4 regions of the Pengzhenrongella phosphoraccumulans genome follow, and region 1 is predicted to be linked to each of the others. Evidence: riboswitches for the same ligand, from Rfam matches in the RefSeq annotation. Region 1 holds a riboswitch; each other region holds the start of a gene.
What was found. Region 1 has a riboswitch for cyclic di-AMP ahead of VTA80_RS00190 (C40 family peptidase). Riboswitches for the same ligand answer to the same signal wherever they lie in the genome.
Positions count from the first base shown of each region.

Region 2: another riboswitch for cyclic di-AMP. It lies ahead of VTA80_RS05980 (C40 family peptidase); the one in region 1 lies ahead of VTA80_RS00190 (C40 family peptidase).
Region 3: another riboswitch for cyclic di-AMP. It lies ahead of VTA80_RS20665 (C40 family peptidase); the one in region 1 lies ahead of VTA80_RS00190 (C40 family peptidase).
Region 4: another riboswitch for cyclic di-AMP. It lies ahead of VTA80_RS01040 (C40 family peptidase); the one in region 1 lies ahead of VTA80_RS00190 (C40 family peptidase).

Region 1 is NZ_CP144210.1:33,784-37,987, forward strand. Features, by position in the region: gene VTA80_RS00170 (DUF4395 family protein) at 108-602, opposite strand; gene VTA80_RS00175 (hypothetical protein) at 590-1,006, opposite strand; gene VTA80_RS00180 (hypothetical protein) at 1,131-1,388, opposite strand; gene VTA80_RS00185 (YibE/F family protein) at 1,657-2,100, opposite strand; cyclic di-AMP (ydaO/yuaA leader) riboswitch at 2,292-2,481, shown strand; gene VTA80_RS00190 (C40 family peptidase) at 2,483-3,250, shown strand; gene VTA80_RS00195 (ATP-binding protein) at 3,425-4,204, opposite strand, start outside.
Region 2 is NZ_CP144210.1:1,289,182-1,293,385, forward strand. Features, by position in the region: gene VTA80_RS05970 (universal stress protein) at 1-671, opposite strand, end outside; gene VTA80_RS05975 (HNH endonuclease) at 791-1,297, opposite strand; gene VTA80_RS05980 (C40 family peptidase) at 1,526-2,203, opposite strand; cyclic di-AMP (ydaO/yuaA leader) riboswitch at 2,290-2,491, opposite strand; gene VTA80_RS05985 (metal-dependent transcriptional regulator) at 2,599-3,294, opposite strand; gene serC (phosphoserine transaminase) at 3,437-4,204, shown strand, end outside.
Region 3 is NZ_CP144210.1:4,466,616-4,470,819, forward strand. Features, by position in the region: gene VTA80_RS20660 (heavy metal translocating P-type ATPase) at 1-904, shown strand, start outside; gene VTA80_RS20665 (C40 family peptidase) at 928-1,722, opposite strand; cyclic di-AMP (ydaO/yuaA leader) riboswitch at 1,724-1,915, opposite strand; gene VTA80_RS20670 (NAD(P)/FAD-dependent oxidoreductase) at 2,027-3,082, opposite strand; gene VTA80_RS20675 (isoprenylcysteine carboxyl methyltransferase family protein) at 3,079-3,597, opposite strand; gene VTA80_RS20680 (type III polyketide synthase) at 3,616-4,204, opposite strand, start outside.
Region 4 is NZ_CP144210.1:209,763-213,966, forward strand. Features, by position in the region: gene VTA80_RS01025 (hypothetical protein) at 1-29, opposite strand, end outside; gene VTA80_RS01030 (SHOCT domain-containing protein) at 28-312, shown strand; gene VTA80_RS01035 (plastocyanin/azurin family copper-binding protein) at 309-923, shown strand; cyclic di-AMP (ydaO/yuaA leader) riboswitch at 1,349-1,538, shown strand; gene VTA80_RS01040 (C40 family peptidase) at 1,541-2,332, shown strand; gene VTA80_RS01045 (DUF305 domain-containing protein) at 2,511-3,131, opposite strand; gene VTA80_RS01050 (hypothetical protein) at 3,766-4,065, opposite strand.

The DNA.
Region 1 (4,204 bases):
TGGGCATAAGGAAGTCGGCGCACGTGGCCAGTAGAAAGACCTGGTCGTCGGCGGCGGGATCAATGCGATCGACTTCGCGCTGGTCGCGGGCCGCTACACCAACCCGTTCAACGCAATTCCCGGACACTTCTGCTCGACCCGAAGAACAGTCTGTAGATCCACGAACCGAGGCACCAGAGACTGCCGGTTAGAATCGCTCCCCCGGCGACGACAAATCCTCCGGAGATCAGACCGAGCACGGGCGCTCCGTTGTAAAAAAACAATGCCGACAGTGCCAGCATTACCGTGGAGAGCAGGTACGAGAATCGTCGCGGCGTTGGTGTCGACGGAAGTGGCGGAGATCGAAACAGGTGTCGCACGATGAAGTTATAGACCAGGTCGAGGATCATCCCGCGCGGCCAAACTATCCCGCTCAAGGCAACGAGTGCCATGGTTCCGAGCCAGATAGGCGACTGCAACAAGAGTCCGATTACGATCAGAATCGTGCCCACGGCGGGGGTGAATCGCAGCGGCATTGCGAAGCAGGATTTGGCTTCGGTGTCGAAACTGTCAAATCCCTGCTTATCTAGATTGGCCTCCAAAGAAGCACTCAGGCTTGCCATCTCTTTATCCTCCTTCTAGCCGGGGCTCTTTCGCGCCGAGCGTGACGTCCGTACTCAATGAATTGCCCCCTGGGAGACCCGGGGTTCCCGAACAATGAACGGGCGACAGCTCCTGACAGCTCCGGAACTGGCGGCGGTGCGGGCCTGCCTGCGGCCGCCGCCGCTCGCGCCGCAACTTCGGCGGCGCACTGCTGCGCGATGATTCGCTCGAGATCGGCCGCCAACACGGCGCGCTGCGCGTCGATCTCGACCTGTTCAGCCTCGGAATGATCCTTCATGCCCTCAAGGGTCCGCTGTTCGGCACTCTGGTCTGCGATCAGCTGCTCGATCTCGACCTGCCGGGCTTGCGCCGCCGAGCGGGAAGCATCGGCGGCGATGACCTTCTGGTCAGCGTCGGACTTCAACGCAGCGACATTGTCCTGGATCGCGCTCAGGCCCGACTGACCATTTCGGAGGAGCCCATCAGGAACGGCGAGCCGGCGCTCACGCCCGACCCGCCCGCTCCCTCGAGAATCGTGGGCACGTCTGCTAGGCGACCGCCGACATGGTCCGCATGAGGTCCGAGCCGTGCGCCCCCTGGTGCATCCCCGGGTTGTGGGTGCCGGAGAAGCCAGCGCCGTGGGCGCATTCGGAGACGTGCTGACCGTAGGCAGGGCCGCTGGCGACGGACTCGCTACGTGCATTTTCGCTGGTAGCGCTGGCCGGCGAGGCCTGAAGAAGGACGGCGGCTGCGACCGCCGCGGTGGCGACGGCGCGGCCGAGCTTCGTGCTGCTCTTGGTGCTCATCATGTGAACTCCTCAACGTGCATGGTGGATTCTGTCTTTCGGGATGACTCCAGAATTGCGCCCCAATCCATCGATCCCGGCAACGAAACGACAAAGATCCGACAAAGATCGCGGCATCACGGACGGAGGCGAAGTCGGCCCTCGTCACCGATGCCAACCCCAGCGCGTCGATACGCGAGGTCCGGTGACGGTGGGTGGATCGCACCGTTGGTCCAAGCCTGGGACCCGTGGCGGCCCGCGGGCGCTCGTGGTCCACGAGATGCCTGGATCAGTGGTGGTAGCCCGCTGTCTCGGCCACGCGGTGTCGTTGACGTGAGGGCTTCGCCGGGTCCGCGATCGCAACGAGGGCGGCGATCGCGGTTGTCAACGGGATCGCGAGAACCAGTCCGATGGACCCGACCAGGGTGCGCACGATCTCCCCGGCGAACTCCCCGCCCGTCAGCGTCTGCGCCAGCGGCAGCTGGTGGATCTCGACGAGAAGGAGCAGCGGGAGAGAGGCTCCCGCGTACGCGAAGGCGATCGTGTACACGGTCGATGCGATGTGATCGAGCCCGATGCGCATCGCGCGTCCGAACAGCTCACGCGGGCTCGCGTTCGGGTCCGCGGAGCGCAGCTCCCAAACTGCGGACGCCTGGGTGATCGTCACGTCGTTGAGCGCCCCGGGCCCACCCACGCAGCCGGCCGCGAAGGTCGTCCGCAGTGATCGAGTCAAATCCTCCGGCGGCGTAGATCTGCTCGACGCGCCCGCGGACGTTGAGACCGTTGTCCTCGGCCTCTATCGCCTCGTTGGCGTTCGGGGGAATGTGTCCGTCGACGGCCACCTGCGAGGGTCCGTGACCTGACCGTGACAATCGGGGCTCGCGTCAGTTAGGGTCGGCTCACCCTGGGGCGATCCCGGGTCGCCTGGGGTGGACGCCGAGTCCTGCCACCACCGATGGCCCTCTCGAAGTCTCGCTGGCAGGAGCGGGGGACCCAAGCACGGCGGACATCGCACGTCGGTGTCCTTGGGGTGAAGCCGATCGCTCGTGATCGGCCGGGCGCAAACTCCCGCCCGAACCCGACAGCTCACCCCGAAGGCGACCGGAGAGGTCCCCATGCCCGTGAGCTCTATTCCCGCCCGCCACCGATCAGCCGGTCGGCCAGTCACCGCCCTCTCCGAGCTCGCGTCTACCGCGACCGGGACTCTCTCGGTCGTCAGTCGTCGATCCGTCGTCGTCGCGGCGTCCTCCGGCCTGATCATGTCGGTGATCGCGTCACCGGCGAGCGCCACCGGGCCCAACGAGAACACCATCAGTCACGCCGCCGTGGACACCTCCAGCCTCACCGCAGGCGCACGCGCGGCGCTCGCGACCTCGCCGATCGTCAGCGTGCCCGACGAGGCGTCCTGGTCCCTGGACATCCCCGCGCTCGCCGTCGTGGCCGACCCGCCACCCCCGCCGCCCCGCGCAACCCCACCTGCCGCGTCGCGGAGCGCGGCTCGCGCAGCCGTACCGGCCGCGGCGATCGGCGCGACCGCACCTGCCAGCGCGAACGGGAGCGCCATCGTCGAGATCGCGTCGCGGTACGTCGGGGTGCCCTACCTGTGGGGCGGCACGACCCCGGCCGGGTTCGACTGCTCGGGCTACACGTCCTACGTGTACGCGCAGGTCGGCATCACCTTGCCCCGCACCTCATCGGCCCAGCGCGAGGTCGGCACGGTCGTCTCCCGTGCCGACGCCCAGCCCGGAGACCTCATCTGGTCCCCCGGTCACATTGCGATCTACGCCGGCGGAGACCTGCAGGTCGATGCGCCCCGCCCCGGCCAGACCATTCAGATCCGGAGCATCTGGCAGTCCAACCCGACCTTCATCCGGGTCGGCTGAGCAGCGCGCGACGCCCGGCGCACACCGAGTCGCCGGGCGTCGTGCGCTCTTCTGCCGATTCGAGCCAAGCGGACAGGCTCTCGTCTGCCAGGGAATCGGCGACCGACCGATGAACCCAACCGGCCATCCACGGTGCCAGCAGGATCTCGCGGGCGCCACGAGCCCGAGGTGCACCTAGAGGCCTGAGACCACCCCGGCTGCGGGCAGCGTCACGGTGAAGACCGCGCCTCGACCCGGCCCATCGCTGTGTGCGGTGATGGTTCCGCCGTGCGCTTCGGTGATCACCTTGGCGATCGCCAAGCCGACGCCAGATCCGCCGTGGGCGCGGTCTCGGGCGGTGTCGACCCGGTAGAACCGATCGAAGATGTGCGGCAGGTGGTCGGGGGGAATTCCCTCGCCGTCATCGGCCACCACGATGCGGACTGACGCACCCGCGCGGTCCGCCATCAGCGTGACCCGGCCGCCAGGCGAGGTGTGCCGCAGTGCGTTGTCGAGCAGGTTGGTGAGAACCTGCGCGATCCGATCTGCGTCGGCGTCGATCCTGGCGGTCGCGGCGACCGGCGCGACCCGGACATCCAGGACCACCCCACCTGTGGTGTACCGATGGGTCGCCTGCGCGGTCGCGTCGGCCACGACCTGCGCGACAGCGAGAGTCGTGCGACGCATCGTCAGGCGTCCTTCCTCGGCGGTGGTGACCAAGGCGATGTCCTCGCTGAGCCGCGTCAGACGCGCGACCTGGTCGCCGAGCATGGCCAGGGTTGGGGCGTCGGCCTGCTCGACGCCTTCGGTGATCGCCTGCAGGTAGGCACCCAACGTGGCGACCGGGGTGCGCATCTCATGGGCGAGGTCGCCGAGCATCTGCGATCGACTCACCTCGATCCGGCCCAGGTCCGCGGCCATCGTGTTGAACGCCTCGGCAAGGTCGTCGAACTCGGTACCCATGCCCACGGCGGG
Region 2 (4,204 bases), 1.3 Mb from region 1:
TCGGCGACGTCGGCCAGGACCGCCTCGTGGTCGATCGCGGCGGGCAGCCACGCGAGCGCTCCCGTGCCGGAACCCAGCGGCACACCGGCGACCGCCGTCAGCTCGGCGCCCCAGGCCTTCGCCTCCCGGATCGCCTGCCGCAGGGCCAGGTCCGAGGCGGGTGAGCCGTCGACCCCCACGACGATGCGGCGCACCGGGGCGATCGGTGCCTGTTCGACGTCGTTCGCACGCGCCGGCGGGCGGGTGGGCACGACGACGGTGGGGCAGAAGGCGTGCGCCGGGAGCGCGGACGAGACGGTGCCGAGCAGGCGGTCGGCGAACCCGCCCCCACCCCGCGTCCCCAGCACGACCAGGCGCGCCGTGCGGGACATGTCGACCAGCACCCCGGTCGCATCCCCGGTCGCCAGGCACGACGTCGCCGCCACCCCGAGCGAGTCGGCGCGCGCCTGGGCCTCGGCGAGCACGACCTTGGCGCCCTCCTGGATCGCTGTGTCGTCGAGGGCTGCGTAGCCGCCGTCGAGGGAGGCTGCGGTGAACGACGGGAGCGAGTAGGCGCACACCAGCTTGAGAGTGAACCCGTGAGTGACGGCCTCGGCGGCCGCCCAGTCGAGCGCGTGCAGACTGGCCGCGGAGCCATCCACCCCGACCAGAACCACGTTGTCGCGCGTCATGGCTGTTCCTCCCGAGACTCCCAGAGCATCTTTGCTCTAGTGTCCCTCGAAAATACCCTGCGGGAAGGGCTGGGCGTGCCAAAACCTTTGCCGATACATTCCCGTCGGTGCGGGGCTGCTCAGGCCACCAGGTAGGCAGACCAGGACGGATCCGTCCGAACTGTCGCAGCGAACAGCGCCGCCACCCCCCGCGGGGCGTGCGGGCTGAACTCGAGCTGCCACCCGAGCTCCGCGAGCAGCCGGTCAGCCTTGCGATGGTTGCACCGGGCGCACGCCGCCACGACGTTGGTCCACTCGTGCCGGCCCCCGCGCGACCGGGGCTGGACATGGTCCACGGTGTCCGCTGTGCCCCCGCAGTACGCGCAGCGGTGGTCGTCGCGCTGCAGCACCGTGCGCCGGGTCGGCGGAACCGTGCGGCGGTGCGGGACGTGCACGTACCGCACGAGGCACATCACGAGGGGCACCGGCACCGCGGACCGCTCCGAGTGCAGCAGTCGGCCGTCCGTCTCCAAAACCATCGCCTTGCCGGTCAGCACGAGCACGACGGCGCGATGGACGCTCACCACGCAGAGGGGTTCCAGGCTCGCGTTGAGCAGCAACGTCCGTCGGGGGGGCGCCACGGGCATCAGCACGATGAGCTCCAGGACCAGGTTGTCGGGCCCGTCTGGCTGACTCGGCCCGCTGTGGAGGTACAAGCGCGACAATCGTAACCGCACACCGCGTCGCCACCAGCCGGGGCCGTCTCTGGAAGGTCCCGGCCGCGGCGATGGGCGGGGCTCGCGCCCCCTACCCCGAACGCGCGACGGCCCCGGCGGCGCCTGACGCGCTACCGGGGCCGAACGTTGGGGGATCGGTCAGCTGACCCGGATGAACACCGGGTTGGACTGCCAGATGGCGCGGAACTGGACGGAGCCGCCGGGCTTCGGCGCGTCGATCTGCGTGTTGCCGCCGGCGTAGATGGCGACGTGGCCGGGGCTCCAGATCAGGTCACCGGGGAGGGCGTCCGCGCGGGAGACCACGGTGCCGACGTTGCGCTGGGCGGACGACTGCGACGTCATCGAGATGCCGAGCTGGCCGTACACGTAGGCGGTGAAGCCGGAGCAGTCGAAGCCCTCGGGGGTCTTGCCGCCCGACCGGTACGGGACGCCGACGTAACGGGCCGCGACCTCGAGGACCGCGTTGCCGGAGACCGACTGCGGGACGGGGCTGTTCGCGGCGGCCGGCACAGCGGTCCGAGCGGCCGAGCGAGACGCTGCCGCAGCGGTACGGGTGACGGGCTTGGGCTTGGGAGCGTCGACGACGACCGTGACGGCCGGGACGTCGAGCGTCCAGGAGGCGTCGGCGGCGACGGTGACGACCGGGGCGGTCTCGAGAGCGGCACGCGCCGAGGCGGTCAGTGCCGAGGTGTCGACGGCCGGGACCGACGAGGCGTTCTCGGCGGACGTCGCCGCGGTGGCCGGCGCGCCGAAGGTCGAGACGACCAGTCCGGCAGCGGCAGCAACGACAGCCGAGCGGCGGCCGACGACGGCCATCGATCCGGTTGCGGCGGTAGCGAAGTCACTCAGTGGTGTCACAGGTCGGCGCGCAGAGCGGTGCCGGGCGATGCTCACAGTCACGTGATGCCTCTCCGAACGCCTACGAGGTCAGCTGTCGGGTTCGGGTAGGAAGAGTTCACCCGGCTGATTGGGCGTCGTTACCGACGTCCGCCCAGCTTCACCCCAAGGTCACCGTCACCGGTGTCCACGAACTTGGGTCCCCCGCCCCTGCCGGCGAAGTCGTACGGAACCCCGTGCGGCGGCAGGATTAGGCGATCCGCTCGAGGGCTCCTGCGGATGAGGGTTCCGAGGAGCAAGTTGAACGTACCGGACAGGCCCACCCAATGTCACGTTTCGGTTACGGTGACGAAAGTCACACCGGGTGGGTTTGATCAGGCCTTGACGAAGATGTGCCGCGAGATCTCTTCCGGCAGATCGAGGTAGTGGTCCTTGCCGGCGGTGCGGACCGTCACGACCCCGCGGCCGCTGCCGACGCTGATCTCCGCGCCGGGGGTGACCCCCGCCTCGGCAAGGCGGCTGAGGAGCTCGGGGTCGGTCTGGACGGGCTCCCCGAGCCGCGCGACCACGGCCTGGATCGTGCCGCCGTCGAGCGGCGCGATCTGGGCGAGCGCGACGACGCCGTCGAGGAAACCCTCCGGTGCGGCCTGGTCGCCGAGCTCGGCGAGCCCCGGGATCGGGTTGCCGTACGGCGAGTGCCGGGGGTGGTCGAGGAGCTCGAGCAGGCGCCGTTCAACCCGGTCGCTCATCACGTGCTCCCAGCGGCAGGCCTCGTCGTGCACGAACTCCCAGTCCAGGCCGATGACGTCCGTCAGCAGGCGCTCGGCGAGGCGGTGCTTGCGCATGACGCGCGTCGCCTTGAGCAGCCCGGCCTGGGTCAGCTCGAGATGCCGGTCCCCCGTGACGATGACGAGACCGTCGCGCTCCATCCGCGCCACGGTCTGCGAGACGGTCGGGCCCGAGTGCCCCAGCCGCTCGGCGATCCGGGCGCGCAGCGGCACGATGCCCTCTTCGGACAGCTCGAAGATGGTCCGCAGGTACATCTCGGTGGTGTCGATCAGGTCGCTCACGGAAGGCCTCTCGGGTTGATCACGCTCTGGCCCCAGGCTACGGGGTGTTCCGGGGTGTCGTCGGGGGTGCCCACCAGGGGGTTTGCGCGGCCCGGAGGCCGGTCATGGTGGTCCGCGCCGCACGCGAGGTTAGGCTCGCGAGGTGCCCGAGCCGACTGGTAACACGCCCCCCGCCATCGCGATCCCTGCGGGGCTGCTGCCGGACGACGGGAGGTTCGGCTGCGGTCCGAGCAAGATCCGCGCCGAGCAGGTCGCCGCTCTGGCCGCGGTCGGCGGCTCGCTGCTGGGCACCTCCCACCGCCAGACCCCCGTCCGCAGCCTCGTCGGACGCATCCGCGAGGGCCTCGGTGACCTGTTCAGTCTCCCCGACGGCTACGAGGTCGTGCTGGGCAACGGCGGGTCGACGGCGTTCTGGGACCTGGCCACGCTCTGCCTGGTCCGCGAGCGCGCGCAGCACACCACGTTCGGCGAGTTCGGCGCGAAGTTCGCGACCGCCACGTCCCGCGCCCCGTTCCTCGCCGAGCCCACCCTGCGGACGGCACCGGCCGGCCAGCTCGCGCGACCCGAGCTCGAGGACGACGTCGACGTCTACGCCTGGCCGCACAACGAGACGTCCACCGGGGTCATGGCCCCCGTGCGCCGGGTGGCGGGATCCCGGGAGCAGGGTGCGCTGACGCTCGTGGACGCGACGTCGGCCGCCGGTGGGCTCGCCGTGGACATCGCGGAGACGGATGCCTACTACTTCGCCCCGCAGAAATGCTTCGCGTCCGACGGCGGCCTGTGGCTCGCGCTGCTCTCGCCCGACGCCGTCGCGCGCTCGGCCGAGCTCGAGTCGAGCGGCCGTTGGGTGCCGGAGTTCCTCTCGTTGCGCACCGCGATCGCGAACTCGCGGCAGGACCAGACCCTCAAC
Region 3 (4,204 bases), 530 kb from region 1:
CCAGATGAGCCTCGTCGAGGTCGTCGCCGCCGCGGGAGCGAACGAGGGGGAGGTCCTGCTGCTCGCGGGCGCCCTCGAGCACGCGTCGGAGCACCCGATCGCGCGCGCCGTCGCCGACGGCGCGCGGGAGCGCTGCGGCACGCTCCCGCCCGTCGAGAGCTTCGCGAGCACCGAGGGACGCGGCGTCGCCGGGGTCGTCGACGGGCGCGCCGTGACGGTCGGACAACGCACCTGGCTGGCCGAGGACTGGGCCCAGCACGCCCCCGCGGCCCTGGTCACCGCGGCCGACGCCGCCGAGAGTCAGGGCCGCAGCCCCGTGTGGGTCGGCTGGGACGGCGAGATCCGCGGCGTCGTCGTGGTCGCGGACACCGTCAAGGTGTCCAGCGCCGAGGCGATCGGCGAGCTGCGCCGGCTCGGCCTGCGCCCGATCTTGCTCACCGGGGACAACGCCCGGTCGGCCGCCGCGGTCGCGGAGCAGGTCGGCATCCATCCGCAGGACGTCATCGCCCAGGTGCGCCCGGCCGACAAGGTCGAGGTGATCCGCCGGCTGCAGGCCGAGGGCCACGTCGTCGCGATGGTGGGCGACGGGGTGAACGACGCCGCCGCTCTCGCGCAGTCCGACCTCGGGCTGGCGATGGGCTCGGGCACCGACGTGGCCATCGAGGCCAGCGACCTGACGCTGGTGCGCTCGGACCTGCGGTCGGCCGGGGTCGCGATCCGGCTCTCGCGGCGCACCCTCGGCACCATCAAGGGGAACCTGTTCTGGGCCTTCGCCTACAACCTCGCGGCACTCCCGCTGGCAGCCGCGGGGCTGCTCAACCCGATGATCGCGGGCGCCGCGATGGCGTTCTCGTCGGTCTTCGTCGTCACCAACAGCCTGCGGTTGCGCCGCTTCGAGCGCTGACCGCCGACGCTGGCGGTCCGCGGTCAGCTGATCCGGATGAAGACCGGGTTGGAGAAGTAGATCGCGCGGAACTGGACGCTCCCGCCGGGCTGCGGTGCGTCGATCAGCTGATCGCCACCGGCATAGATCGCCACGTGCCCCGGGTGCCACACGAGGTCGCCGGGCTGGGCGTCCGCACGCGAGACGACCGTGCCGGCGTTGCGCTGGGCGCTGGAGGTGCGCGGGAGGGCGATGCCGAGCTGGGCGAACACGTAGGAGGTGAAGCCGGAGCAGTCGAACCCGCTCGGCGTGGTGCCGCCGTACACGTACGGGACCCCGACGTACCGGGCCGCGATCTCGATCACGGCGCTGCCGTTCGCGCTGGCGGGGGCCGGTGCGCCCGTGGTCGTCGGGATGGCGGCGCGCACTGCGCTGCGAGACGCGGCCCGCGCCCGGACGGGCGGCGGCGGGTCGGCGACGACGGTGAGCGCGGGGATGTCCAGCGCCCATGCCGAGTCGGCGGCGACGCTCACCACCGGCGCGGACGCCAGCACCGCACGAGCGGCGGAGGTCAGCGCGGACGTGTCGACGCCCGTAGCCACGCTCTCGGCCGGGAGGGCGCCGGCGGCTGACGGCACCGCGACGCTCGCGTCACCGGGCTCGGCGGCACCGGCCGGTGCGGCCATCGCGGAGACCACGAGACCGGAAGCGGCAGCGACGACGACGGATCGCCGTCCGACCGACGCGAGGCTGCCGGTGGCTGCGTCCGCGAGGTCACCGAGCATGGTGCTCGGTCGACCGGTCGCGCGATGACGGGCGGGCGTGGTGCTCACAGCCATGGTGACCTCTCCGGTCGCCTGTGGGGTGAGCTGTCGGGTTCGGGCGGAAGTCGCGCCCGGCGGGTCGAGGTACCGACCCGCTTCACCCCAAGGACACCGACTGGCGGCGCCCGACGATCGTGGTTCCCCCGCTCCTGCCAGCGAGAAGTCCTGGTGCCCAGACGGTGGTGGCAGGACTCGGCGGTCCACCTTGGGCGTACCTGAGGATGAACCTCAGGGACGCTCGACCCTACCGCGCCGAGGGGCTGCGAGGACAAACCGATCGCCTCGGGGCAAAAGCGCGCCTGCTATGCGGCAATTCGTCCTAGCGCGCAAGGCGTTCGACCACCGCGCCGAAGGCCGACGGCAGGTGCACCGCGGTGGGCACGATCACCCGGCGTAGCGGAGAGGTCGCCAGGGCCACGAGCGCGGTCGTCAGCAGGCGGTAGTCGCGGGTCGACGCCGACCAGGCGCGCTCGTACGCTCCGGCGTCGTCCAGGTGCGCGACGGCGGCGGCCGCCTGGGCGAGCCCCACCCGGAGCCCCTCGCCCGTGAGCGCGTCGACGTACCCGGACGCATCACCGACGAGGCGCACCCGGCCGGCGGTGCGTCGCGACGTGCGCTGGTGCAGCGGACCGGCGCCGCGCAGCGTGCCGGCAGGCTCGGCCCCTCGAAGCCGCTCGGCGAGCTCGGGAAAGGTCGCGAGCGCACCCGCGTAGTCCGTGTGGGGCGGCCCGAGCAGTGCCACGCCGACGACGTCGTCGGCCACGGGCGTGACGTACGCCTCGACCGTCGGGCCCCAGTGGACCTCGACCAGGTCGGTCCACGGTGCGACGCGGAAGTGCTGTCGCAGGCCGAACCGGCGCCGGTCGCGGTCTCCCCGACCCCGCGGCGGCCCGGCTGCGGGCCGGTCGAGCCCGACGACCCGGCGGACCGTCGAGTGCAGACCGTCGCAGCCCAGCAGCCAGCCGGCGCGCAGGCCTGCGGCGGAGACCGTGTCGTGGTCCTGCTCGATCGTCCCGACGCGCCCCGCCACGCGCCGCACGCCGAGCGCCGTCGCGCGGGCGTCCAGGGCGGCGTGCAGCGTCGTGCGCCGCACCCCGAGCCCGGGGCCGGACTCGAAGTGGTGGTCGGCGTGCAGGTCGCCGCCGCGGTACCCGATCCCGAGCAGCGGGTGACCCTGCGGGTGCACCCCGATCCGGGCGAGGGCCGCGACCGCTCCGGGCATCAGCCCCTCGCCGCAGGCCTTGTCGATCGACGCGCCCCGCGGCTCGACGACGACGACGTCCAGGCCGGCCAGTCGCGCTTCGATCGCGGCCGCCAGCCCGATCGGCCCGCCGCCGACGACCAGCACATCCGTGTCGCGGGTCGCGGTGCTCATGCGGCGGCGACCAGGGCGCGCTCCTCGGTCGGGATACGGAACCCGAGCAGCAGCACCGCGTTGAGCACCGTGAACACGAGCGCCGTCAGCCAGGCGGTGTGCACCAGCGGGAGCGCGATCCCCTCGACGACGACCGCGACGTAGTTGGGGTGCCGCAGCCAGCGGTACGGCCCGCGATCGACCAGGGCGAGGCCGGGGACCACGATCACGCGCGTGTTCCACTGCGGGCCGAGCGTGCCGATGCACCACCAGCGCAGGGCCTGGCTGGCGAGCGCCGCCACCAGCGCGAGCCAGCCGAGGAGCGGCACGAACGGTCGATCGGCGACGTGCACCTCGACGACGCAGGCCACGAGCAGCCCCGCGTGCAGCAGCACCATGGGCGGGAAGTGGCCCCGACCCGCCTCGACGCCGCCGCGGGCGAACGCCCATCGGGCATGGCGGGTGGACACGACGAGCTCCGCGATCCGTTCGACGGCGACGGCCGCGATCAGGGCATCGAACGCGATCACGCTCAGGGCAGGCACGGCGCGCCCTCAGCCCTGGTCCGGCCAGCGGAGCAGCACGAGCTCGGCACTGATGCCCGGGCCGTGGGCGAAGAGCACCCCGGGGTCGCCCGGCTGCTGACCGCCGAGCGCGAGCGTGTCCGCGAGCACGTGCAGCACACCGGACGAGGACAGGTTGCCGACGCGCGCCAGGGACTCCCAGCTCAGCGCGAGCGCCGCGGTCGGCAGGTCGAGCACCCGGGCTGCGGCCTCGAGGATCTTGGGGCCGCCGGTGTGCGCGACCCACGTCGTGATGTCGCCCGGCTTCAGGCCGTGCCCGGCGAGCAGGTCCACGACGTCGTCGCGCAGGTGACGCCCGACGACGTCGGGCAGGTTCGCCTCGAGCACGATCCGGAACCCGCTGCCGCCGATGCCCCAGCCGAGGACGTCCTGCGTCTCGGGGTACAGGTGGCTGCGGGTCGCGATCACGTCCGGCCCCGCGACGCCCGTCGTCCGCGCACGCTCGTCGCCCACCATCACGACGGCGGCCGCACCGTCACCGAACAGGCCGCTCGCCACGAGGTTGGCCATCGAGTCGTCGCCGGGCTGCATCGTCAGCGAGCAGAGCTCGACCGAGACC
Region 4 (4,204 bases), 180 kb from region 1:
AAACACGCGCGAGCGAAGGAGACGGACATGATGGGTTGGTACGGGAACGGCATGAACAGCGGCGGGTGGGTCTTCATGGGCCTGTTCTGGATCGCACTGATCGCACTGACCGTGTGGTTGGTGCTCCGACTCCTGCCGTCGAACAGCAGGCGCACCGAGACCGGGGCGACCCCCACGCCGTGGCCGGCAACGCCCGGACAGGAGTCCCCGTTCGAGATCCTCGACCGCCGACTGGCCCAGGGCGACATCGACGGCGAGACCTACCAGGCACACCGCGCGGCAATCACCGCGGCGCGAGGAGGCAACCGATGACGGCACCCTCGACCACCACGCGGCAGCCCCGCCGGGGATGGCTGATCGCGGCCCTGGCCGCGACCCTGACGGTCCTGCTCGGCTCGATCTTCGCCGCAGTGGCGTGGGGCGGGACCTGGGGTCAGGGCTCGTCCATGGGTTCCGGGTTCGGCGGCTCGGGGTACGGGTCCGACGCGGCGCAGGCGGCGCCGGACCTGCCCGGGCAGGTCGTTCGCGTCTCGGCGGCGGACATGGGCGGCCCCATGATGGGCGGCCGCACCGGCATGGGCGGCGGGATGATGTATCTACGCGCCGACCGCACCACCGTGGCCCACGGACAGGTGTCGTTCCTGGTGACCAACGACGGCCGCAGAGACCACGAGCTGGTCGTCCTGCCGCTCGCCGACGGCGAATCGGCCGGCAACCGCACCATCGGCGCCGACAACCAGATCGACGAGACCGGCAGCCTCGGCGAGGCGTCGAGCACCAACGCCGAGGGCACCGGCGAAGGAATCGCGCCGGGCACCTCCGGATGGGTCACCCTGACCCTGCCCCCCGGCCACTACGAGCTGGCCTGCAACCTCCCCGGCCACTACGCCGCCGGGATGTCCACCGAACTCACGGTGACCTGACACTCGTCACCTGCCCTGGTGCCGGTTCATTCCTGTACCGCGACCACATTCGCAGTCGACTGACTCTGCCGTCTTGATACTGCGCGCGGGTGCCAGTTGTTGGCGCGGGACCGGGTCCTGTCGAGGGATCATCGGGCGGCAGGATCATCGGGACCGCTTCGACGGCCAGGACCCGTAGGCCCAGGAGGGCCGCCCGATCTCTGACATCTGATCACCGCGGCATGAGCGACAAGGCGGACGGCCACCGGACTCGCGCCGAGGGCCGGGTCCGGGCCAGAGGTGCTGGGCCAGCGAGCAGCGCCCTGTGACAGCCTGGGCCGTGTCGACTGGCGTTCTCACCAATCAGCACGTTGTGACCTGACCGTGACAATCGGGGCGCGCTTCATTTAGGGTCGGGTCAACCCGGGGGCCATTCCCGGGTGCCCTGAGGTGGACCGCCGAATCCTGCCACCACCGATGGACCTCGCGAAGTCTCGCTGGCAGGAGCGGGGGACCCAAGCACGATGGACATCGCACTCGGTGTCCTTGGGGTGAAGCCGATCGTTGTGTGATCGGCCGGGCGCATACTCCCGCCCGAACCCGACAGCTCACCCCGAAGGCGACCGGAGAGGTCCCCCATGCCCGTGAGCTCAATCCCCGCCCGCCACCGATCAGCCAGTCGGCCCGTCACAGCCCTGTCCGACCTCGCCTCCACCGCGACCGGGGCCATCTCGGTCGTGGGTCGTCGATCCGTCGTCGTGGTGGCGTCCTCCGGACTGGTCATGTCGGTGTTCGCTGCACCTGCGACGGCCACCGTGTCCGCCGAGATCAACACCAGCCACCCCGCCGTGGACACCTCCAGCCTGACGGCCGGTGCACGCGCAGTCCTCGCAACCTCACCGGTCGTCAGCGTGCCAGTCGACGCGTCCTGGTCTCTGGACACTCCCACGCTCACCATCGTCGCCGACCCGCCGCCCCCACCGCCCCCGCCGGTCCGTGTGGCCCCGCCTGCCGCATCGCGCAGCACGGCCCGCGCAGCGGTCCCCGCGGAGGCCGCCCCGGCCACGGAAATCGGCGCGACTGCACCGGCGAGCGCGAACGGCAGTGCGATTGTCGAGATCGCATCCCGTTACGTCGGTGTGCCCTATCTGTGGGGCGGTACGACACCGTCCGGGTTCGACTGCTCGGGCTTCACGTCCTACGTGTACGCGCAGGTCGGCATCACCTTGCCCCGAACCTCGTCGGCTCAGCGCAACGTCGGCACGGTTGTCTCACGTGCCGACGCCCAGCCAGGCGACCTCATCTGGTCCCCAGGTCACATCTCGATTTACGCCGGCGGCGACCTGCAGGTCGATGCACCAAAGCCCGGTCAGACCATCCAGATCCGGAGCATCTGGCAGTCCAACCCCACGTTCATCCGGGTGAGCTGAAAAGCGCGAGGCGCCCAGCGGCCACGCCGCTGGGCGTCTCGCGTTCCTTGCTCCGGCACTCGCACCTCTCGGCCGCCCAGTCGCCGACCCTCCCGAATCGTGCGATCAGGGCACAGAGCAAGTTGAGTGCAGCCGACAGGTGCACAGCGCGCCCGGCCGCGGATGATGCGGGATCGAACTACAGGCCCTTGAGGAGCTGCTCCATCTCGGTGATCTCCGCCTTTTGTGCGTCGATGATGGATTGGGCGAGTTCGAGAGCTTGGGGGTTGCTGCCCGCGGCGAGCTGAGAGTCGGACATCTCGATGGCGCCTCGGTGGTGATCGATCATCAGCTCGAGGAAGCGACGATCGAACTCCGTCCCGGTGACGGCATTGAGCTCAGCCATCGCCTCTGTCTGGCTCAGCCCGCCCATGTCCATGCCGCCCATGTCCATCCCGTCCATGTCGACGTCGGCCGCGCTCTGCTCACCCCACGCCATCAGCCACGACTGCATCTCGCGGATCTCAGGATCCTGGGCGGCAGCGATGCGTTCCGCCAGGGTTTTGACCTCTGCGGTGCTGGCGGTGCGTCCTGCAAGATCGGCCATCAGGACGGCACCCTCGTGGTGCACCACCATGTTTTGGGTGAACGTGACATCGGCGTCGTTGTGGCTGGCGTCGACCGGCACGGCCACGGACGGGGACGAAGCGCTGGAGGGACTGCTCGCGGCTGGCGCACTTTCCTGACCGGCGCACGCGGACAGGACCACGGCGAGCGCGAGCGCGCCGCCGACAGCTGTCATGCGGGTCTTGACGTTCATGGTGTTTCTCCAAGGCTCGGTGGACAACAGGACAATCGGCTCGTGGCAATGACTTTCGAGTGGTGTGCGGCGTTGTAAGGGTGGTGGGTGCGCGCGAAGGCACGTGCTCGCATTGGTGGCCCGACGGCGTTCCCCAAGGAGCAGCGCGGGGCGGCCGTGCCCTAAGGCGGTGCACGCGTAGTTCGCCGTTCACCGAGAACCCCCACCGACGCGACCGGAATCACGCACGTCGGCGGGGACGGCTCGGCCCCCAGGGAGAGGGCGTTTCGGGACCAACATGCACCTCCCACGATCAATTCCAGATTCATCGGTCTACTGCAACCCGCGAGGCGCTGCGATGACCGCCCGCTGGGCATCCCAAAGTTCGTTGGCGAACCCCGCTCGTAGGGTCGAGATTCGATGAAGATCTGATGAAGATGACGGGGTCAAGCGCGCGGGCCGAGGGAACCGCGGCTGGCATGTTGACGGTCAGGCTTGCTCGTCACGGTCCCGTCCTCCCACATCGTCAACAACGGCCGTGGCCACCGCTTCGCTGTCGCTCAGCATCGCGCGTGCCGGCAACCTGCCTCAAAGCCCGGTTGGTGGCCGCCGGTGGGGTGGAACGACTCGATTGTGGCCTCGGAGTTCGGAGTCCCTACCGCGGGTGGCGGCGGCTCAGGACGGCGAAAAGTCCGAAGCAAATTGCAGCAATGCCGAGGTAGACGAAGCCCTCGAGCAGTGACTCGTTCCCCGACCTCAGGAGCTGCGTGATGTCCCAGTACGGACCGGTCTTGGCCGCCTCGTTCACATCGACGTAGTAGAAGTGCTCGGCGATGTACCAGTGGTTCGCCCACACGCCGACCTTCCAGGCGCCGAGCAGGACCGTGAACAGCCCAATACCGAGCGACCAGGAAATGGTGCGCCTCGCCCACCGCACAGTTCGCGGAGTTCTCACCTCCGGATTGAGACCAAGTTCCACCGTCGTGCACCCCTTTCAACTCAGGTCGTGTGGATCGTCTACCGCAAACGCAACGCTCGTGGGATGAGCCGTTCGACTCCAGCCACCGGGCACGACGGTGCCGCCGGCCACACTG